One region of the Streptomyces sp. NBC_00669 genome, then DNA from elsewhere that is predicted to be linked to it. Evidence: predicted binding sites of a transcription regulator. Region 1 holds the regulator's gene; each other region holds the start of a gene.

Region 1 (7,167 bases):
CTCACCGGCGCCGCGGTGTCCGTGCAGGTCGCCGCGCACGACACCACCGCCGGCCAGACCCCGTCCTTCACCGCCACCGGGCTGCCGGCGGGTACCGCGATCTCGTCCTCGGGCGCGATCACCGGTACCCCGACCAAGGCCGGCACCAGCACGGTGACCGTCACCGCCCACGACGGCGCGGGCGCGAGCGCCTCGACCACCTTCCTGTGGACGGTGGTGCCCGCGGACGCGGCGCTGGCCGGTCAGCTCGTCGGCTACCAGGGCCTGTGCCTGGACGTGAACGCCGCGAACTCCGCCGACGGCACGAAGGTCGACGTCTACACCTGCAACGGCACCGCCGCCCAGCAGTGGACGGTCGGCAGCGACAACACGGTGCGGGCGCTCGGCAAGTGCCTGGACATCACGTCGGCGGGCACCGCCAACGGCACGAAGGTGCAGCTCTACACCTGCAACGGGACCGGTGCGCAGGTCTGGCAGCCGCAGGCCGACGGGGCGCTGCTCAACCCGAGTTCGGGGAGGTGCCTGGACGACACCGACGAGTCCACCACTCCCGGGACCCAGGTGCAGATCTGGGACTGCACCGGCGCGGCCAACCAGGTCTGGAAGCAGGGCTAGGGTGCCCTGACCCCCAGGGTGCCCCTGGACCCCGGTCGAGGGGCACCCTGCCCGGTGGTGGGGTTGCTCGCGCAGCTCTCTCCCCCCGAGCTTCGCCTGGGTGGGGGTGCCCCCGGCGCAGCGAGGGGGAGGGCCCCACGCGCCCCTGAGCGAGTGCGGCTCCCTCCGCGAGAAGAGGGTCACCCACCCGGGGGCGCGGGGCGCCCTACGACCAGCGGCCCGTTCGGGCCATCAGCAGCGACACGGCCGCCACTCCCGCCGTCGAGGTGCGCAGCACCGTGGGGCCCAGCCGGTAGGCGGCCGCGCCGGCGTCCGCGAACAGGGCCAGCTCCTCCGGGGCGACGCCGCCCTCGGGGCCGACCACCAGCACCACGGAACCGGTGGTGGGGAGCCGGGCGCCGGCCAGCGGGGCGGAGCCCTCCTCGTGGAGCACCGCGGCGAAGTCGGCGGCGGCGAGCAGCGCGCAGAGCTGACGTGTCGTCACCTGCTCGGCGACCGAGGGGAACCGCAGCCGCCGGGCCTGCTTGGCGGCCTCCCGGGCGGTGGAGCGCCACTTCGCCAGGGACTTCGCGCCGCGCTCGCCGCGCCACTGCGTCACGCAGCGGGCCGCCGCCCACGGCACCAGCGCGTCTACCCCGGCCTCGGTCATGGTCTCCACGGCGAGTTCGCCCCGGTCGCCCTTGGGCAGCGCCTGGACGACGGTGACCGACACGGCCGGCGCCGGCTCGGCGCGCGGCTCGCGCACCTCGACGTCGAGGACGTCCTTGCCGGTGACCGCGGCGACCACGCCGCTGGCCCCGCGCCCGGTCCCGTCGGTCAGCACGATCTCCTCCCCGACCTGGAGCCGCCGCACCGACACCGCGTGCCGGCCCTCCGCGCCGTCGAGCCGTACCGTCGCCGGGGAGCCGTCGAGCGCGTCGGGGCCGACCAGGAAGACAGGGGCGGTCATGCGTGGGTCCCCTGAGCGGCGTGGAGTTCGGCGACCAGGGTCTCCACGAGCGCGCCCGCCGACAGCTCCCGGGCCAGCCGGTGGCCCTGCCCGGCCCACAGCGCCATCGCCTGCGGGTCGCCGAGGTCGGCGGCGGCCCGGCGAACGGGTTGGGTCAGGTGGTGCACTTGCGGGTAGCCGGCCGGGGCGTAGCGGCCGTGCTCGCGGACGAAGCGGTTGAGCAGGCCGCGGGCCGGGCGGCCGGTGAACGCGCGGGTCAACTCGGTACGGGCGTACACCGGGTCGGTGACCGCCCGCTTGTGCAGGGCGGACGCGCCGGACTCCGGGCAGACCAGGAACGCGGTGCCGAGCGCGGCCGCGGCGGCGCCCGCGGCGAGCACGGCGGCGACCTGCTCGCCGCGCATCAGCCCGCCGGCGGCGATCATCGGCAGTTGCACCGCCTCGCGGACCTGCGTGATCAGCGACAGCAACCCGAAGCCGGTGCCGTCGAGTTGGGGGTCGTCGCGGTGGGTGCCCTGGTGGCCGCCGGCCTCGACGCCCTGCACGCACAGCGCGTCGGCCCCGGCCCACTGGGCGGCCAGCGCCTCCGCGGGCGTGGTGACGGTGACGACGGTGTAGGTGCCGGCCTTCGCGAACGCGTCCAGCACGGTCCGGTCGGGGCAGCCGAAGGTGAAGCTCACCATCGGCACCGGGTCCTCCAGCAGGATCGCCACCTTGGCGTCGTACCCGTCGTCGGAGCCCGCCTCCGGGTCGCCGAGCGCCGTGCCGTACCAGGCGGCCTCGCCGGCGAGCTGCTCGGCGTAGACCTCGACCGCGGACGGATCGACGGTGCCGGGCTGCGGCATGAACAAGTTCACCCCGAAGGGTTGCGACGTGGCGTCCCGCAGTTGCCGGATCTCCTGGTACATCGCCTCGGACGTCTTGTACCCGGCGGCGAGGAAGCCGAGGCCGCCGGCGCCCGCCACCGCGGCCGCCAGCCGCGGGTTGGACGCGCCGCCGGCCATCGGGGCCTGCACGATCGGGTACGCCGAATAGGAGGAAAGATCGGTCAACGCGGGCATGTGGTCATCGTGTCACGTAGGGTGCCGCGCCAGGTGCCGCGGGGTGGCCGGGGCGGGAGACCGCCAACGGCGGGCCCGCCCCGCGAACGGCGTCCTCACCGCCCGTTGAAGGCGTCCTTCAGCCGGGAGAACAGCCCCTGCTGGCCGGGCGCGAACTGCCCGGTGGGCCGCTCCTCGCCACGCAGCTTCGCCAGCCGCCGCAGCAGGTCCTCCTGGTCGGCGTCGAGCTTGTGCGGGGTGACCACCTCGACGTGCACGATGAGGTCGCCGCGCCCGCCGCCGCGCAGGTGGGTGATGCCGCGCTGGTGCAGCGGGATCGACTGGCCGGACTGGGTGCCGGGCCGCACGTCGACCTCCTCCAGGCCGTCCAGCGTCTCCAGCGGGCACTTGGTGCCGAGCGCGGCCGCGGTCATCGGGATGGTGACGGTGCAGTGCAGGTCGTCACCGCGGCGCTGGAAGACCGCGTGCGGCAGCTCGCGGATCTCCACGTACAGGTCGCCGGCCGGGCCGCCGCCGGGGCCGACCTCGCCCTCGCCGGCGAGCTGGATGCGGGTGCCGTTGTCGACGCCGGCCGGGATCTTCACCGTCAGGGTCCGCCGGGAGCGCACCCGGCCGTCACCCGCGCACTCCGGGCACGGGGTGGGCACCACGGTGCCGAAGCCCTGGCACTGCGGGCACGGCCGCGAGGTCATGACCTGGCCGAGGAAGGAGCGGGTGACCTGCGAGACCTCGCCGCGACCGCGGCACATGTCGCAGGTCTGCGCGGAGGTGCCGGGCGCGGCGCCCTCCCCGTTGCAGGTGCCGCAGGTGACCGCGGTGTCCACCTGGATGTCCTTGGTGGTGCCGAACGCGGCCTCGTCCAGCTCGATCTCCAGCCGGATCATCGCGTCCTGGCCGCGCCGGGTGCGCGAGCGCGGGCCGCGCTGCGAGGACTGCCCGAAGAAGGCGTCCATGATGTCGCTGAAGTTGCCGAAGCCCGCGCCGAAGCCGCCCGCGCCGCCGCCCCCGCCCGCGGCGGACAGCGGGTCGCCGCCGAGGTCGTAGACCTGCTTCTTCTGCGGGTCGGAGAGGACCTCGTAGGCCGCGTTGATCTCCTTGAACCGCTCCTGCGTCTTCGGGTCCGGATTGACGTCCGGGTGCAGTTCGCGGGCGAGGCGGCGGAAGGCCTTCTTGATCTCGTCCGGGCCCGCGTCGCGGCGTACGCCGAGTACGGCGTAGTAGTCCGTGGCCACCTACGACTCCGCCAGGATCTGTCCGACGTAACGTGCCACTGCGCGTACCGCTCCCATCGTTCCGGGGTAGTCCATGCGGGTCGGTCCGACCACGCCTAGCTTGGCGACTGCCTCGTCGCCCGAACCGTAGCCGACCGCCACCACGGAGGTGGAATTGAGGCCCTCGTGAAAATTCTCATGCCCGATCCGGACCGTCATGGTGCCGTCGGCGGTCTCTCCGAGGAGTTTGAGGAGCACCATCTGCTCCTCGAGCGCTTCGAGCACCGGCCGGATCGTGAGCGGGAAGTCGTGGTGGAACCGGGTCAGGTTGGCCGCGCCGCCCAGCATGATCCGCTCCTCCTTCTCCTCGACGAGGGTTTCGAGGAGGGTGGCGAGCACCGTGGCGACCGACGGGCGGTCGTCGGGGTCGAAGCTGTCCGCCAGGTCCTGCACCAGCGGCGGCACCTCGGGGAAACGGCAGCCGGTGACACGGCTGTTGAGCCGGGCGCGCAGGTCCGCGAGGACCGTCTCGCCGACCGGCCCCGGGCAGTCGATGATCCGCTGCTCGACCCGGCCGGTGTCGGTGATCAGCACGAGCATCACCCGGGCCGGCGCGAGCGAGAGCAGTTCCACGTGGCGCACCGACGAGCGGGTCAGCGACGGGTACTGCACGACGGCGACCTGCCGGGTGAGCTGCGCGAGCAGCCGCACGGTGCGGGCCACCACGTCGTCGAGGTCGACGGCGCCTTCGAGGAAGTTCTGGATGGCGCGCCGCTCCGCGCCCGACAGCGGCTTGACGCCGGCGAGCTTGTCGACGAAGAGCCGGTAGCCCTTGTCGGTGGGGATACGGCCGGCGCTGGTGTGGGGCTGCGCGATGTACCCCTCGTCCTCCAGGACCGCCATGTCGTTGCGCACGGTGGCCGGGGACACCCCCAGCGAGTGCCGCTCGGTGAGCGCCTTGGAACCGACCGGCTCCTCGGTGCCGACGTAGTCCTGAACGATGGCACGCAGCACTTCCAGCCTGCGTTCGCTCAACATCGCGCACCTCCAACCCGGCGTCCCGGCCCTGCGGCCTGGCACTCCTCCGTTTCGAGTGCCAGCGCTCCCGCAGTCAGTGTACGGCGCGGCGGCAAGGGCACGGCAAGAGCGCCGGGGATACGGTCTCGCGCGGCGGGCGGTACGGGCGATACGCGCGGTACGTACGGTGCCGCACGGGGTGGGTACCGTACCGCGCGCGACCGGGGCGGGTCCCGGGGGTGCGGCGCGCGGCGCGGCGGGCATGGCGATAGCGTCGAGTCGTGAGCGATGCGGACAGCGGGTCGGTGTGGGAGCACCTCGCGCCGGGAGTCGCCAGGCGGCGGCTGCCGCACCTCGACGTGACCATCGGGCTGGTGGTCGGCGCGGACGGGGTGCTGCTGGTCGACACCGGGTCCACGCTGCGCGAGGGGGCGGAGCTGCGCGCCCAGGCCGAGGCGCTGACCGGCCGCCCGGTCACCCACGTGGTGCTCACCCACGGGCACTTCGACCACGTCTTCGGCACCGCGGCCTTCCCGGACGCCGAGGTGTACGGGCAGCGCGCGCTCGACGGTCTGCTGCGGCGCGAGGGCAACGTCCTGCGCGCCGACGCGGTGGCGCACGGCACCGACCCCGCGGAGGCGGCCGACGCGGCCGCCGCGCTGCGCCGCCCGACGCACCTGGTCGACGACCGGCTCGCCCTCGACCTCGGCGACCGCCCGGTGCTGCTGGTCCACCCCGGCCGCGGGCACACCGGCCATGACCTCGTCGTGCACGTGCCCGGCGCCACGGCCAGCGATCCCACGGTGGTCTTCTGCGGGGACCTCGTCGAGGAGTCCGGGGAGCCCCAGGCCGGCCCCGACGCCCTCCCGGCGGAGTGGCCGGCCACCCTCGACGCCCTCCTCGCCCTCGGGGGCGAGACGGCCCGCTACGTCCCCGGGCACGGCGCGGTGGTCGACGCCCGCTTCGTCCGCGGGTTGCGGGATGCCCTGACCCCCTAGGCTGCCCCGTCCTGTCGGCCCCGGGACCACCCCTCGGTGGGTGGCTTGCCGCGCAGTTCCCCGCGCCCCTTCGGGTTCCCGCCGTCTTGGTTGCCCACCGTCCCCGTCCTCGACCCGGTGGCCTGCTGAGCGCGCAGTTCCCCGCGCCCCTTCGGGTTCCCGCCGTCTTGGTTGCCCGCCGTCCCCGTCCTCGGCCCGGTGGCCTGCTGAGCGCGCAGTTCCCCGCGCCCCTGGGTGTGTGCGGGTGCCTCCCAGGCGAAGCTCCGGGGGCAGCCAGGACGGCGGGTTGCCGTGGGGGGCGGGCACGACGGGTGGTCCCGGGGCGGGAGATCCGGGAAACCCGGGGGGTCAGGCCCTACGATCATCCGCATGCGTAGCAGGAGTTATGACCCTGACCTCACCCCGCCCTGGAAGAAGTCCGACGCGGCGCCGGAGGTGGCCGCGGAGCGGGACCTGGTGGTCGAAGAGGTGAGCACGGGGTTCTGCGGAGCCGTGGTCCGGGTCGAGAAGACCGCCGAGGGCCTGACCGTGACGTTGGAGGACCGCTTCGGCAAGCTGCGGGTGTTCCCGATGGCGCCGCGCGGCTTCCTGATCGACGGCCGCACCGTGACCCTCGTACGCCCGCGCGCGGCCGCACCGGCCCCGCGCGGCCCGCTGCTGTCGGCGTCGGGCTCGATCGCCGTGACGGGCGCGAAGGCACGGGTCGCCCGGGCCGGGCGGATCTACGTGGAGGGCCGCCACGACGCGGAGCTGGTGGAGCGGGTGTGGGGCCACGACCTGCGGGTCGAGGGCGTCGTCGTGGAGTACCTGGAGGGCGTCGACGACCTGCCCGCGATCGTCTCGGCGTTCTCGCCCGGCCCGGACGCCCGCCTCGGCGTGCTGGTGGACCACCTGGTGCCGGGCTCCAAGGAGTCCCGGATCGCCGCGTCGGTCACCGGCGCCGACGTGCTGGTGGTCGGCCACCCGTACATCGACGTGTGGGAGGCCGTGAAGCCGTCGTCGGTCGGCATCCCGGAGTGGCCCCGGGTGCCGCGCGGGGAGGACTGGAAGACGGGCGTGTGCCGGGCGCTGGGCTGGACGGACCTCACCACGGGCGAGGCGTGGCAGCGCATCCTGGCGTCGGTGGCGTCGTACAAGGACCTCAAGCCCGAGCTGCTGGGGGCCGTGGAGCACCTGATCGACTTCGTGACGGCGCCGTAGTGCGGGAGGCGGCGCCGGGGCGGCCGGCCGCGGGCGTCAGTCGACCAGGTCCCTGACCACGGCGTCGGCGAGCAGCCGGCCGCGCAGCGTGAGGACGGCGCGGCCCTCCGCGTAAG
Region 2 (7,167 bases), 2.8 Mb from region 1:
CACCACGCCGTACATCCTCGCGGCGGACTGACGAAGGGGCGGCGGGCGATGGACCGGAAGGTGCTGACCGTCAACATCGGTCGGCCGCAGCCGAATCAGTGGAAGCAGCTGCCCGCGACCGGCATCGACAAGCAGCCGGTGCCCGGTCCGGTGGCCGTGGCGGCGCCTGGTCCGAAGGGAACCGGCGCGGTCGGGCTCGCGGGTGACCGGGTGTACGACGTGAAGCACCACGGCGGCGACGACCAGGCCGTGTACGCGTACGCCCGGGAGGATCTGGACCGCTGGCAGCAGGAGTTGGGCCGGGAGCTGCCCAACGGCTCCTTCGGGGAGAACCTGACCACGGCCGGGATCGACGTCAACGCGGCGCTGATCGGGGAGCGTTGGCGGATCGGCTCCGCGCTGCTGGAGGTGTCCTGCCCGCGCATCCCGTGTGCGACCTTCGCCGGATGGCTGGCGGAGGGCGGGTGGACCCGGCGGTTCGTGCGGGCCGCGCGGCCGGGACCGTATCTGCGGGTGATCGAGCCGGGCGAGGTCAGCGCGGGCGACGCGGTGGACGTGGTGGACCGGCCGGCGCACGAGGTGACCGTGGCGGTGGCGTTCCGCGCGGTGACCAGCGAGCCCGAACTGCTGCCGCTGCTGGTCGACCTGGCCGCCTTCCCGGCCGCGGACCGGGCGCAGATCCGGCGGCGGCTGGACCGCTGACCGCGGCGGGGCGCCAGGCGCGGCCCGGCCCTTCTAGGGTGGCGGTATGACGACTTCTCTGGTGACCGGGGCGACCGCGGGCCTCGGCGCGGCCTTCGCCCGCCGGCTCGCCGCCGACGATCACGCCCTGGTGCTGGTCGCCCGGAACGCCGACCGGCTCGCCCGGTTCGCGGCGGACCTGCGCGAGCGGCACGGCGTCGAGGTGGAGGTGCTGGCCGCCGACCTCGCGACGGACACCGGGATCGAGGCGGTCGAGGCGCGGCTGCGCGACTCCGCCCGGCCGGTGGACGTGCTGGTGAACAACGCCGGGTTCGGCCACGGCGGCACGTTCCTCGACGTGCCCGTCGAGGACGAGGTGCGGATGATCAAGGTGCACTGCGAGGCGGTGCTGCGGCTGACCACGGCCGCGGTGGAGGGGATGCGGGAGCGGCGGCGCGGCTTCGTGGTGAACGTCGCCTCGGTCGCGGCCTACGTGCCGCGCGGCACGTACGGCGCGAGCAAGGCGTGGGTGGTGCGGTTCACCGAAGGGCTGTCGCACGAACTGCGCGGCTCGGGGGTGCGCTTCCTCGCCCTGTGCCCGGGGTTCGTGCGCACCGAGTTCCACGCCCGGGCCGGCATGGACGCCTCCCGGCTGCCGTCGTGGGCCTGGCTCGACGCGGACGCGGTCGTCGCCACCGCCCTGCGCGACCTGGCCAGGGGCCGCACGATCAGCGTGCCGTCGGCCCGCTACAAGGTGGCGGTCTCGCTCGCCCGCCATGTGCCGCCGGCCCTCTTCGGCGCGGCCTCCAGCCGGACCGGCCGGTTCGACCCGAAGGGCTGACCGCGCGGCGAGGGCAGGCCACCGCGGGAACCCGCCCGCGGGAACGACCGGGGCCCGCCACTCCGTGAACGGGGTGGCGGGCCCTCGGGGCCTCAAGGGGCCTCGGACGCGGGTGTGCGTCAGTGGCTGTGGCCGTGACCGCCGGCAGCGGCCTCCGGCTCCTCTTCCTTCTTCTCGACGACCAGGGTCTCGGTCGTGAGCAGCAGGGAGGCGATGGACGCCGCGTTCTCCAGGGCGGAGCGGGTGACCTTCACCGGGTCGATGACGCCGGCCTTGACCAGGTCGCCGTACTCGCCGGTGGCGGCGTTGAAGCCGTGGCCCTTGTCGAGCTCGGCGACCTTGGAGGTGATGACGTAGCCCTCCAGGCCGGCGTTCTCGGCGATCCAGCGCAGCGGCTCGACCGCGGCGCGGCGCACGACGGCGACACCGGTGGCCTCGTCGCCGGACTTGCCCAGGTTGTCGCCGAGCACCTTGACCGCGTGCACGAGCGCGGAGCCACCGCCGGAGACGATGCCCTCCTCGACGGCCGCGCGGGTCGCGGAGATCGCGTCCTCCAGGCGGTGCTTCTTCTCCTTCAGCTCGACCTCGGTGGCCGCGCCGACCTTGATCACGCAGACGCCGCCGGCCAGCTTCGCGAGGCGCTCCTGGAGCTTCTCGCGGTCCCAGTCGGAGTCGGTGGTGGTGATCTCGGCCTTGATCTGGCCGACCCGGCCCTCGATCTCGGCCTTGTCGCCGGCACCGTCGACGATGGTGGTCTCGTCCTTGGTGACGGTGACCCGGCGGGCGGAGCCCAGCAGGTCGAGACCGGCCTGGTCGAGCTTGAGGCCGACCTCCTCGGCGATGACGGTGGCGCCGGTCAGCGTGGCGATGTCGCCCAGCATGGCCTTGCGGCGGTCACCGAAGCCGGGGGCCTTGACCGCGACCGCGTTGAAGGTGCCGCGGATCTTGTTGACCACGAGGGTGGAGAGCGCCTCGCCCTCGACGTCCTCGGCGATGATCAGCAGCGGCTTGGAGGAGTTGGCCTGGATGACCTTCTCCAGCAGCGGCAGCAGGTCCTGGATCGAACCGATCTTGCCCTGGTGGATGAGGATGTACGGGTCGTCGAGGACGGCCTCCATCCGCTCCTGGTCGGTGACGAAGTACGGCGACAGGTAGCCCTTGTCGAAGGCCATGCCCTCGGTGAAGTCCAGCTCGAGCCCGAAGGTGTTGGACTCCTCGACGGTGATGACACCGTCCTTGCCGACCTTGTCCATCGCCTCGGCGATCAGGTCGCCGACCTGCTTGTCCTGCGCGGACAGGGCGGCGACGGCGGCGATGTCCTCCTTGCCCTCGATCGCGCGGGCGGAGGAGAGCAGCTCGTCGGAGACCGCCTTGACGGCCGCGTCGATGCCCTTCTTCAGCGCGGCGGGGGAGGCGCCGGCGGCGACGTTGCGCAGGCCCTCGCGGACCAGCGCCTGCGCCAGCACGGTCGCGGTGGTGGTGCCGTCACCCGCGATGTCGTTGGTCTTGGTCGCCACCTCCTTGACGAGCTGGGCGCCCAGGTTCTCGTACGGGTCCTCGATCTCCACCTCGCGGGCGATGGTCACGCCGTCGTTGGTGATGGTCGGGGCGCCGAACTTCTTGTCGATCACGACGTTGCGGCCCTTGGGGCCGATGGTCACCTTCACGGTGTCGGCGAGCTTGTTGACACCGCGCTCAAGGGCGCGACGGGCGTCCTCGTCGAACTTAAGGATCTTGGCCATGCCTGCGAACTACCTCGTCTACTCGTATGTCGTCGTCAGTCAGTGAGGACGGTCAACGAAACCGCCCCGGCCCCGGCCGGAAGAGGGCGCGGAGAATCCGGGGCGGGATCACGGCTGGTGGTGAAGCCGGAAAATTACTTCTCGATGATCGCGAGAACGTCGCGGGCCGAGAGGACGAGGTACTCCTCGCCGTTGTACTTCACCTCGGTGCCGCCGTACTTGCTGTAGAGCACGACGTCGCCGACGGCGACGTCGAGCGGCAGCCGGTTGCCGTCCTCGAAGCGGCCCGGGCCCACGGCCAGGACGACGCCCTCCTGGGGCTTCTCCTTGGCGGTGTCCGGAATGACCAGGCCCGAGGCCGTGGTCTGCTCGGCGTCGAGCGGCTGGACCACGATGCGGTCCTCAAGCGGCTTGATGGCAACCTTGGTGCTGGCGGTCGTCACGATCCGACCTCCCCCTTCAAAGGGCTCACGGGAGTGTCTGTCTGGGTCGGCGACCTGGTAGGCCCGTCGTCGCGGGTGCCGGACCTGCCCGTCGCTGAGTTCTGGCACTCAGCGGTGCCGAGTGCCAGAACCGAGACTAGGACGCGCTTAGCACTCGGTCAAGCGGAGTGCCAGCGGCGCCGCACATACGGGTGTACCCGCGGCCCCGTCCAAGGGGGTTCGCCCGGGGCGCGGACAATGGGCGGGTGAATCCCGAGGACTTCGACGCGCTGCTCACCCCCGAGGGGCAGGCCCTGCTCGCCGAGCTGCGTGAACTGGACCCCGCCGACGAACTGGCGGCCGCCACCCGGCTGCGGCGCACCCACGACATCGCGCTGGTCTCCGCCGCCCTCGGGCAGAGCCGGCTGCGGCAGCGCGCCGCGGCGAAGTTCGCGGCCGAGGACGCCGCGCGGATGTACTTCACGCCCGACGGCGTCGAGCAGGCGACCCGCGCGTCGGTCGCCGCGCACCGGGCGGAGCGCTTCCGCGCGCTGGGCGTACGGCGGCTGGCCGACCTGTGCGGCGGCATCGGCGGCGACGCGGTCGCGCTGGCCCGCGCCGGCATCGAGGTGCTGGCGGTGGACCGCGACCCGCTCACCTGCGCGGTGGCCCGGGCGAACGCCGACGGACTGGGCCTGGCCGACCGGATCGAGGTGCGCTGCGCGGACGTCGCGGAGGTGGACACCGCCGGGTACGACGCGGTGTTCGTGGACCCGGCGCGCCGCTCGGGCCGGGGCCGCACGTTCGACCCGGAGGCGTACTCCCCGCCGCTGTCCTGGGCGCTGGCGGCGGCACGCACCGTCCCGCACGCCGCGGTGAAGGTGGCGCCGGGCATCCCGCACGAGGCGGTGCCCCAGGACGCGGAGGCGGAGTGGGTCTCGGACCGGGGCGAGGTGAAGGAGGCGGCGCTGTGGTTCGGCACCGCGCCCGGCACCGTACGCGCCACGCTGCTGCCGGGCGGGGCGGACCTCGCCGCGCGCGGCCTGCCGCCGGACCCGCCGGTGCGGCCGGTGGGGCGGTACCTGTACGAGCCGGACGGCGCGGTGATCCGCGCGCACCTGGTCGCCCTGGTGGCGGACGAGGTGGGCGGCGGGCTGATCGACCCGACCATCGCGTACGTGACCGGCGACGCGCCGCACCCGACGCCGTACGCGGCGGCGTACGAGATCCGGGACGCGCTGCCGTTCGGGCTCAAGCGGCTCAAGGCGCTGCTGCGGGAGCGCGAGGTGGGGCGGCTGACCGTGAAGAAGCGCGGATTCGCCATGGAACCCGAGGAGTTGAGGCGCCGGGTACGGCCGCGGGGGCCGCACGAGGCGACGGTGTTCCTGACCCGGATGGCGGGGGCGCCGGCGATGCTGGTCGGCGAGCCGGTGGCGTGGGACGGCCGGATCAGGGTCTGACCGCGACCGACACGAACCGCCAGCGGTGCACCTGACGGCGGACCAACTCCGCCGGCGGGTCCGGGAGTTCGGGCAGCTCGGCGCCGTAGGGCGCGTCCCACCAGGTGATGACGAGCACCCGGTCGCCGGGCGCGGTCAGGTACTCCACCCGCTCGGGCGCGCCGGACAGCTCCTGCCGCCGTGCCCAGTCCAGGAGTTCGGCGCCGCGGTCGTCGGCCGCGGCCGCCTCCCACATCAGCGTGACGGTCATCCGTACAGGTTGTCCTTGCTCAACTCGTGCACATGGTCGTGGTCGTGGGGATGTGCGTGGCCGTGGTCGTGGGGGTGCTGCTCGTCGTGGGTGTGGCCGGGCACCGAGACCTCGGTGACCGGCAGCGAGGAGTCGGCCGGCAGGTCCAGGGTGGAGGCCGAGCGGCCGCGGGCGACCATCTCGGCGCCGAGCGCGGCGACCATGGCGCCGTTGTCCGTGCACAGCCCGGGGCGCGGCACCCGCAGCAGGACGCCGGCGTCCTCGCACCGCTGAAGGGCGAGCGCGCGCAGCCGGGAGTTGGCGGCCACTCCCCCGCCGATCATCAGGTGGTCGACGCCGTTGTCCTTGCAGGCGCGGACGGCCTTGCGGGTCAGCACGTCGACCACGGCTTCCTGGAAGGACGCCGCCACGTCGGCGACCGGTACGTCCTCGCCGTCCCGGCGGCGCGCCTCGACCCAGCGGGCGACGGCGGTCTTCAGGCCCGAGAAGGAGAAGTCGTAGATCGGGTCGCGGCCGCCGGTCAGGCCGCGCGGGAAGGCGATCGCCCGCGGGTCGCCGTCGCGGGCGTAGCGGTCGATCACCGGCCCGCCGGGGAAGCCGAGGCCGAGCACCCGGGCGACCTTGTCGAACGCCTCGCCGGCCGCGTCGTCGATGGTCGCGCCGAGCGGGCGGACGTCGCTGGTGATGTCGGGGGCGAGCAGCAGCGAGGAGTGGCCGCCGGAGACCAGCAGGGCCATCGTCGGCTCGGGCAGCGCGCCGTGTTCGAGCTGGTCGACGCAGATGTGCGAGGCGAGGTGGTTGACCCCGTACAGCGGCTTGCCGAGCGCGTAGGCGTACGCCTTGGCGGCCGAGACGCCGACCAGCAGCGCGCCCGCCAGCCCGGGCCCGGCGGTGACCGCGATGCCGTCGAGGTCGCGGGCGCTGACCCCGGCGTCCTTCAGGGCGCGCTGGATGGTGGGGACCATCGCCTCCAGGTGCGCGCGGCTGGCGACTTCGGGCACCACCCCGCCGTAGCGGGCGTGCTCGTCGACGCTGGAGGCGACCGCGTCGGCGAGCAGGGTGTGGCCGCGGACGATGCCGACGCCGGTCTCGTCGCAGGAGGTCTCGATACCCAGGACCAGGGGTTCGTCAGCCATCAGTTCCTCAGATCCTCAGAATTCCTCAACGAAGGTCGGCGGCGAAGGTCTGCGCGGGATCGGCCAGCCGCATCACGAGCGCGTCCACGTTGCCGGGCTGGTAGTAGCCGCGGCGCACGCCGATGGGCTCGAAGCCGAAGCGCTGGTAGAGCCGCTGGGCGCGGGCGTTGTCCACCCGCACCTCCAGCAGCACCTCGTGGCACTCGGCGGCGGTCGCGGCCCGCAGCAGCTCGGTGAGCAGCCGGCCGCCGAGGCCGCTGCCCCACTGGTCGCGGGCGGTGGCGATGGTCTGCACGTCGCCGGTGCCGGCGATCGCCGCGAAACCGGCGTAGCCGACGATCCGCGGGGTGCCGGCCGGGGCGGCGCCGGGCGGGTCCGGGGCGGCCTGCGCCCCGGCCTGCTCGACGGCTTCCTCGACGGCTTCCTCGACGGCTTCCTCGGCGACGACGTAGGTGCGGCTGGCGGACGGGTGCCGGGCATCGGCGAGTTCGGACCAGAACATGCCGCGCGACCACGCGTCCTCGGGGAAGAGTTCGTGTTCGAGGGCGAGTACGGCGTCCAGGTCCCACCAGCGCATGGCGCGCAGGGTGGCGCCGCCCGCGGGGGCGCCGCCGGTTCGCTCGGTCACTTCGGCA
Region 3 (7,167 bases), 970 kb from region 1:
AGGAGCCGCACGAACCAGGGGCGCTGGGGGCACCTCCCAGGCGAAGCTCTGGGGGTGGGGGTACCTCCCGGCGAAGCCAGGGGGAGAACGTCGCGACAAGCCCACCACCGGCGGGTGGTCCCGGGGCCGACAGAACGCACCACCCCGGTGGGTCGCTTCCCCCCGGGACGGGTGGAGCATGATGGGGGCATGAGCGATCTGAATGAGCTGGGCCTGACCACACTGGCAGGCGAGGAGACCACCTTCGGCCGACTGACCGGCGGAAAAGCCGCACTCGTGGTGAACGTCGCCAGCCAGTGCGGGTTGACCCCGCAGTACACCGCGTTGGAAGAGCTGCACAAGGAGCTGTCGGGGCGGGGCTTCACCGTCGTCGGCTTCCCCTGCAACCAGTTCGGCGGGCAGGAGCCGGGCACGAACACGGAGATCCAGGAGTTCTGCTCCACGACCTACGGTGTGACCTTCCCCATGACGGACAAGGTCGAGGTCAACGGCCCCGACCGGCACCCCGTCTACCGGACGCTGACCGGCCAGGCGGACGCCGAGGGCGAGGCCGGCGACGTGCAGTGGAACTTCGAGAAGTTCCTGGTCGACCCGGCCGGCCAGGTCGTCGCCCGCTTCCGTCCGGGCATCACCCCGCAGGACCCCGAACTGCGCGCCGCGGTCGAGTCCGTGCTCCAGGGCTGATCCGCGCACGCCTTCCCGCACGCGCGACGGCGCCCCCTCCCTTCGAAGGGAGGGGGCGCCGTCGTCACGCGTGTGCTGGACGCCGATCCGGGGGGATCAGAAGTCCATGTCACCGCCGGGCATGCCACCCGGGGCGCCCGCGGGGGCCGCCTTCTCGGGCTTGTCGGCGATGACCGCCTCGGTGGTGAGGAAGAGCGCGGCGATGGAGGCCGCGTTCTGCAGCGCGGAGCGCGTCACCTTCGCCGGGTCGATGATGCCCTCGGCGACGAGGTCGACGTACTCACCGGTGGCCGCGTTCAGACCGTGGCCGGGGGTGAGGTTGCGCACCTTCTCCACCACGACGCCGCCTTCGAGGCCGGCGTTGACCGCGATCTGCTTCAGCGGGGCCTCGAGGGCGATCTTGACGGCGGCAGCGCCGGTCGCCTCGTCACCCTCCAGCTCCAGCTTCTCGAAGACGGCGGACGCCTGGAGCAGGGCCACGCCACCACCGGCGACGATGCCCTCCTCGACGGCGGCCTTGGCGTTGCGCACCGCGTCCTCGATGCGGTGCTTGCGCTCCTTGAGCTCGACCTCGGTGGCGGCACCGGCCTTGATGACGGCCACGCCGCCGGCCAGCTTCGCCAGGCGCTCCTGGAGCTTCTCGCGGTCGTAGTCCGAGTCGCTGTTCTCGATCTCGGCGCGGATCTGGTTGACCCGGCCGGCCACCTGCTCGGTGTCACCGGCGCCGTCGACGATGGTCGTCTCGTCCTTGGTGATGACGACCTTGCGGGCGCGGCCGAGCAGGTCGAGGCCCGCGTTCTCCAGCTTGAGGCCGACCTCCTCGGAGATGACGGTGCCACCGGTGAGGATGGCGATGTCGCCGAGCATGGCCTTGCGGCGGTCACCGAAGCCCGGGGCCTTGACGGCGACGGACTTGAAGGTGCCGCGGATCTTGTTGACCACCAGGGTGGAGAGGGCCTCGCCCTCGACGTCCTCGGCGATGATCAGCAGCGGCTTGCCGGACTGCATGACCTTCTCCAGCAGCGGAAGCAGGTCCTTCACCGCGGAGATCTTGGAGTTGACGATCAGGATGTAGGGGTCGTCGAGCGACGCCTCCATCCGCTCCAGGTCGGTGGCGAAGTAGGCGGAGATGAAGCCCTTGTCGAAGCGCATGCCCTCGGTGAGCTCGAGCTCGAGCCCGAAGGTCTGCGACTCCTCGACGGTGATGACGCCTTCCTTGCCGACCTTGTCCATGGCCTCGGCGATCAGCTCGCCGATCTGGGTGTCGGCGGCGGAGATGGAGGCGGTGGAGGCGATCTGCTCCTTGGTCTCCACATCCTTCGCCTGCTCCAGCAGCGCGGCGGAGACGGCCTCGACGGCCTTCTCGATCCCGCGCTTGAGGGCCATCGGGTTGGCGCCCGCGGCGACGTTGCGCAGGCCCTCCTTGACCAGGGCCTGGGCCAGGACGGTCGCGGTCGTCGTGCCGTCACCGGCCACGTCGTCGGTCTTCTTCGCGACTTCCTTGACCAGCTCGGCGCCGATCTTCTCGTACGGGTCCTCGAGTTCGATCTCCTTGGCGATGGAGACACCATCGTTGGTGATCGTGGGGGCGCCCCACTTCTTTTCGAGGACCACGTTCCGGCCCTTGGGGCCCAGGGTGACCTTGACGGCGTCGGCGAGCTGGTTCATCCCGCGCTCAAGGCCGCGCCGTGCCTCCTCGTCGAACGCGATGATCTTGGCCATGGTGAAGTGTCCTCCGCGGACTGGGTTGTTTGCGCTCGGGACCGTGTGGTGCCCGCGACGGACGGACCGCCGGCCACCGGTTCCTTCCCGGCACCCGTACGACCCTCACCGACCCGGCCCTGCTGTCACTCTCACAGGGAGAGTGCTAACGCCAATGATTAGCACTCTCCCTGTGCGAGTGCAAGCGGTCCTTGGGTGCCCACCCCCCGTGGGAGGGGTGCCCTGGCGGACGGGCGGCGCCCACTCCCCATGGGCAGGGGCGTCCTTGCGGCGTGGGCCGCACCCACGCGGACCTGCGCGTTCGGCCGCTTGCGGGGCGCGCCGCGCCCGCCGGCCCGGCCCCCGCGGCGAGTTGCCGGGCCACCTGCCCGTGGGCGGTCGCTCGCGCGGTTCTCCCGCCGGCCTCGCCGGAAGGTACCCCCTCCCCAGCGCTTCGCCTGGGAGGCGCCCCCAGCGCCCCCTGGAAGGCGCACGCCTTCCGCGAGGAGCCCCGCGGGCGGGAAAAAAGGGGGAGCCGCACCCCGTGGGGTGCGGCTCCTCCGTGTGAAAGGTCGCGTCGATGGCCGAACGCGCCGTGAAGTCAGCCGGCGAGACGGACCATGTCCGCCTGCGGCCCCTTCTGACCCTGCGAGATCTCGAACTCGACCCGCTGGCCTTCTTCGAGGGTGCGGTACCCGTCCATTTGAATCGCGCTGTAGTGGACGAAGACATCCGCACCACCGTCGACCGCGATGAAGCCGTAGCCCTTCTCCGCGTTGAACCACTTGACGGTGCCCTGAGCCATTCCTAACTCCCCTATTGCTGGCCCTATCGCGGCCCCGCACTTCACGGGCCCGGGTCAGACCTCACCCACCCGTTCGCCCCTTACCGTCGACAGGTGGGGGTCCTGGGGGGCGTGCGCCGGAACGCGTCGACCGCGGCTGAATGTATCTGCACGGATGCCGTCTGCAACAGGTCAATCGGACGAGAATTCTGGGCGCGACCCATCGGAAATAGCCCGAGAAAAAACGATAAGCCAGGGCAACCCGGGCCGGACATAAAGGGCGAAAGGGAGAATTCGTTCGTGAATTTGGCGATAAATCGCCGCAGCCGGCTCGACCGGGTGTCCGCGCTGCGAGATTGCCTCCGGCAACTGTACAACTTTTCAACTACCGCCCTGCGACGCGGATGCCCCGTCCACCCGAAGGGGTGAACGGGGCACAAACCGCCAGAACCCGCACTGGCGGACCAACTCCCGCTGGGCGACGGCCGGTTCGGTCGCCGAGACGAAGTCCGTCCGCGAGGTTCAGCCGCCGGCTACCGCGGGAATGATCGAGACGCTCGCGCCATCCGGCACGGCCGTCTCCAGCCCTTGGGAAAACCGCACGTCGTCGTCGTTGACATACACGTTCACAAAGCGCCGCAGCTTTCCTGCGTCATCCAGCACGCGCGCCGAAATGCCCTTGTGATCGCGCTCGAGCGAGCCGATCACCTCGGCGAGGGTCGAACCCTCGGCGGGCACCTCGGCCTGGCCGCCGGTGTAGGTGCGGAGAATGGTGGGGATACGTACGGAAGCACTCATGCGAGGCCAGCCTCTCGGAATGCGGCAAGGGTCGGGCGAATGGTCGCGGTCGGTCCGGTGGTCGGCGCCACCGCGTCCAGGGTCTTCAGTCCGTCGCCGGTGTTGAGCACGACGGTCTCGGCGGCCGGGTCGAGCTGCCCGGACTCGATCAGCTTCTTCAGCACGCCGACGGTCACACCGCCCGCGGTCTCGGCGAAGATGCCCTCGGTCCGCGCGAGCAACTTGATCGCGTCCACGATCTGCTCGTCGTTCACGTCCTCCACGGCCCCGCCGGTGCGCCGGGCGATGTCCAGGACGTACGGGCCGTCCGCCGGGTTGCCGATCGCCAGCGACTTGGCGATGGTGTCCGGCTTCACCGGCCGCACGACGTCGTGCCCGGCCTTGAAGGCCGCCGACACCGGGGAGCACCCCTCGGCCTGGGCGCCGTAGATCTTGTAGGGCTTCTCCTCGACCAGGCCGAGCGCGATCAGCTCCTTGAGGCCCTTGTCGATCTTGGTGAGCTGCGAGCCGGACGCGATCGGGATGACCAGGTTGTCCGGCAGCCGCCAGCCGAGCTGCTCGGCGATCTCGTAGGCGAGCGTCTTGGAGCCCTCGCCGTAGTACGGCCGCAGGTTGACGTTGACGAAGCCCCAGCCCTCGCCGATCGGGTCGCCGATCAGCTCGGAGCAGAAGCGGTTCACGTCGTCGTAGGAGCCCTCGATGCCGACCAGTTCGCCGCCGTAGACCGCGGCCATCACGACCTTGCCGGCCTCCAGGTCGTGCGGGATGAACACGCAGGAGCGGAAGCCCGCCCGGGCGGCCGCGGCGCCGACCGCGCCGGCCAGGTTGCCGGTGGAGGAGCAGGACAGCGTGGTGAGGCCGAAGGTGCGGGCGGCCTCCAGCGCGATCGCGACCACCCGGTCCTTGAAGGAGTGGGTGGGGTTGCCGGAGTCGTCCTTGACGTGCAGGCCGCCGGTGATGCCCAGTTCTCGGGCGAGGTTGTCGGCCTTGACGAGCTTGGTCCAGCCGGGGTTGAGGTTCGGCTTGGTAGCGACGTCGACCGGCACCGGCAGCAGCGGGGCGTACCGCCAGATGTTGGTCGGCCCGGCCTCGATCCGCGCGCGCAGCGCCTCGGGGTCGCCGGTCGGCAGGTCGTAGGCCACTTCGAGCGGCCCGAAACACTCCAGGCAGGCGAAGACCGGGCTCAGCGGGTAGCGGGTGCCGCACTCCCGGCAGGACAGCGCGGCGGCCGGTCCGAACGGTGCGGGTGCTCCGGCGTCCTGGGCACCCTGGGCGCCGAGGGCGGAGTCGGTGGTGGTGGTACTTGCGACGGTTTGCGCAGCCATGACAGGCGAGGCCCTTTCTCCTCATCTTCCTCGCACGCGGGCGCGTCACGAGACGGAATTGGCACCTTCCCCACCGTGCTTGACCTCGCGGTCGGCGGGAGGGTTGCCGGGGCTTCTACGGGCCGTTCCCTCTGCCCCTCTGGATGAGCGGTATGGCGACCGGGCGGTACGGACCGCACCCGTCGCGTTTGTCACGCGCCACGCCCCCGGCATGCGGTGGCGTCACGCGTTGTTCAAGACTGTAACCGACACGGGCGGCGGTTGAGATAGTCGTCCGCACCGCGAGATGGATCACACGCCGGGCATCAGGGCGTGTCCGAGGGAGAGGACTCACGTGCTCGACGAGGTGGAGCACTGGCTGCGCGGGAGGTCGTGGTCGGCCGCCGACCGGCCGCTTGACCTGCTGCTCGCCGCCAAACGCGCGGCCGGCAGCCAGGGCACGGTCAGCGTGGTGCTGCCGGCGCTGGACGAGGAGGCCACCGTCGGTGCCATCGTGGCCGCGATCCGCCGGGACCTGATGTCCGCGCAAGTGCCGCTGGTGGACGAGCTGGTCGTCGTCGACTCCGGCTCGACCGACCGTACGGCCGAGGTCGCCGCCGCGGCGGGCGCCCGCGTGGTCGACCGGGACGCGATCCTGCCGCGGCTGCCGGCCGTGCCCGGCAAGGGCGAGGTGCTGTGGCGGTCGCTGCTGGTGACCAGCGGCGAGATCGTCTGCTTCGTCGACGCGGACCTGCGCGGGTTCGACGCCCGCTTCGTCTCCGGGATCGTCGGGCCGCTGCTCACCGAGCCCGCCGTGCAGCTGGTCAAGGCGATGTACGACCGCCCGCTGGAGACCGGCGGGACCGTGGTGCCCGCGGGCGGCGGCCGCGTCACCGAACTCGTCGCCCGCCCCCTGCTCAACCTGCACTGGCCGCAGCTGGCCGGCTTCGTCCAGCCGCTCGGCGGGGAGTACGCGGCCCGCCGCTCGCTGCTCGAACGGCTCCCGTTCCCGGTCGGGTACGGCGTCGAACTCGGCATGCTCATCGATGCGTTGGGCCTGGTCGGGCTGGACGCGCTCGGGCAGGTCGACGTCGGGGTGCGCCATCACCGGCACCAGGACGGCCAGGCGCTCGGGCGGATGGCGGCGGCGATCTACCGGACCGCGCAGGTCCGGCTCGCCCGGGGGCAACTGGTACGGCCGCGGCTCACGCAGTTCGGCCGCTCCGGCGCCGCCTTCGTCCCCAGCACCCACCCGGTCGACACGGAGGAGCGGCCCCCCATGAGCGTCCTGCCGGAATACCTCGCCCGCCGGGCGGCGTAGCGCGGCGTCGCGACGGGCGAAGGGCACCGAATACACGTTTGAGCTGCACGGTAAATGGCTAGGCTCGCGGCATGGAGGGATCTTCGCAGGGTGCCCGGATTCTGGTCGCGTCGAACCGCGGCCCGGTGTCGTACACCGTGGCACCCGACGGCACCCTGGGGAGCCGTCGCGGTGGTGGCGGCGTCGTCTCGGGGCTGAGCGCGATCGGCCCGGACGCGGGCGCCGTGTGGGTGTGCGCGGCGCTCTCGGAGGGTGACCGGGAGGCGGTGCGGCGCGGCGTCGCCGAGCCCGGGGTGCGGATGATCGCGGTGCCGCCGGAGGTGTTCCACTCGGCGTACAACGACATCGCGAACTCGGTGCTGTGGTTCGTGCACCACCTGCTCTACCAGACCCCGTTCGAGCCGGTCTTCGACGAGGAGTTCCGCGGCCAGTGGGCCGCCTACGAGGCGTACAACGAGGCGTTCGCCGACGCGCTCGCCCAGGAGGCCGCCGAGGGCGCCGCCGTCCTCGTGCAGGACTACCACCTCGCGCTGGTGCCCGCGCTGCTCCGCGAGCGCCGCCCCGACCTGCGGATC

Evidence for each region. The regulator HrcA, encoded in region 1, represses chaperone genes, less so after heat shock. The targets are predictions, from matches to a motif close to TTNGCACTCNGNNNNNCNGAGTGCNAA.
Region 2: the regulator HrcA is predicted to act here: its motif matches at 3,855-3,881, upstream of groES (co-chaperone GroES).
Region 3: the regulator HrcA is predicted to act here: its motif matches at 2,529-2,555, upstream of groL (chaperonin GroEL).

The regions. Positions count from the first base shown of each region.
Region 1 is NZ_CP109018.1:6,426,520-6,433,686, reverse strand. Features, by position in the region: gene OG896_RS27185 (glycoside hydrolase family 3 C-terminal domain-containing protein) at 1-615, shown strand, start outside; gene OG896_RS27180 (16S rRNA (uracil(1498)-N(3))-methyltransferase) at 821-1,564, opposite strand; gene OG896_RS27175 (nitronate monooxygenase) at 1,561-2,625, opposite strand; gene dnaJ (molecular chaperone DnaJ) at 2,721-3,857, opposite strand; gene hrcA (heat-inducible transcriptional repressor HrcA) at 3,858-4,874, opposite strand; gene OG896_RS27160 (MBL fold metallo-hydrolase) at 5,135-5,851, shown strand; gene OG896_RS27155 (DUF3097 domain-containing protein) at 6,221-7,051, shown strand; gene hemW (radical SAM family heme chaperone HemW) at 7,088-7,167, opposite strand, start outside.
Region 2 is NZ_CP109018.1:3,645,928-3,653,094, forward strand. Features, by position in the region: gene OG896_RS14770 (GNAT family N-acetyltransferase) at 1-31, shown strand, start outside; gene OG896_RS14775 (MOSC domain-containing protein) at 49-702, shown strand; gene OG896_RS14780 (SDR family NAD(P)-dependent oxidoreductase) at 749-1,522, shown strand; gene groL (chaperonin GroEL) at 1,642-3,264, opposite strand; gene groES (co-chaperone GroES) at 3,399-3,707, opposite strand; gene OG896_RS14795 (class I SAM-dependent methyltransferase) at 3,953-5,146, shown strand; gene OG896_RS14800 (hypothetical protein) at 5,136-5,396, opposite strand; gene tsaD (tRNA (adenosine(37)-N6)-threonylcarbamoyltransferase complex transferase subunit TsaD) at 5,393-6,532, opposite strand; gene rimI (ribosomal protein S18-alanine N-acetyltransferase) at 6,558-7,109, opposite strand; gene tsaB (tRNA (adenosine(37)-N6)-threonylcarbamoyltransferase complex dimerization subunit type 1 TsaB) at 7,157-7,167, opposite strand, start outside.
Region 3 is NZ_CP109018.1:5,457,341-5,464,507, reverse strand. Features, by position in the region: gene OG896_RS22900 (glutathione peroxidase) at 190-684, shown strand; gene groL (chaperonin GroEL) at 781-2,406, opposite strand; gene OG896_RS22890 (cold-shock protein) at 2,987-3,190, opposite strand; gene OG896_RS22885 (MoaD/ThiS family protein) at 3,692-3,967, opposite strand; gene thrC (threonine synthase) at 3,964-5,292, opposite strand; SAM riboswitch class I at 5,311-5,442, opposite strand; gene OG896_RS22875 (glucosyl-3-phosphoglycerate synthase) at 5,627-6,592, shown strand; gene OG896_RS22870 (alpha,alpha-trehalose-phosphate synthase (UDP-forming)) at 6,664-7,167, shown strand, end outside.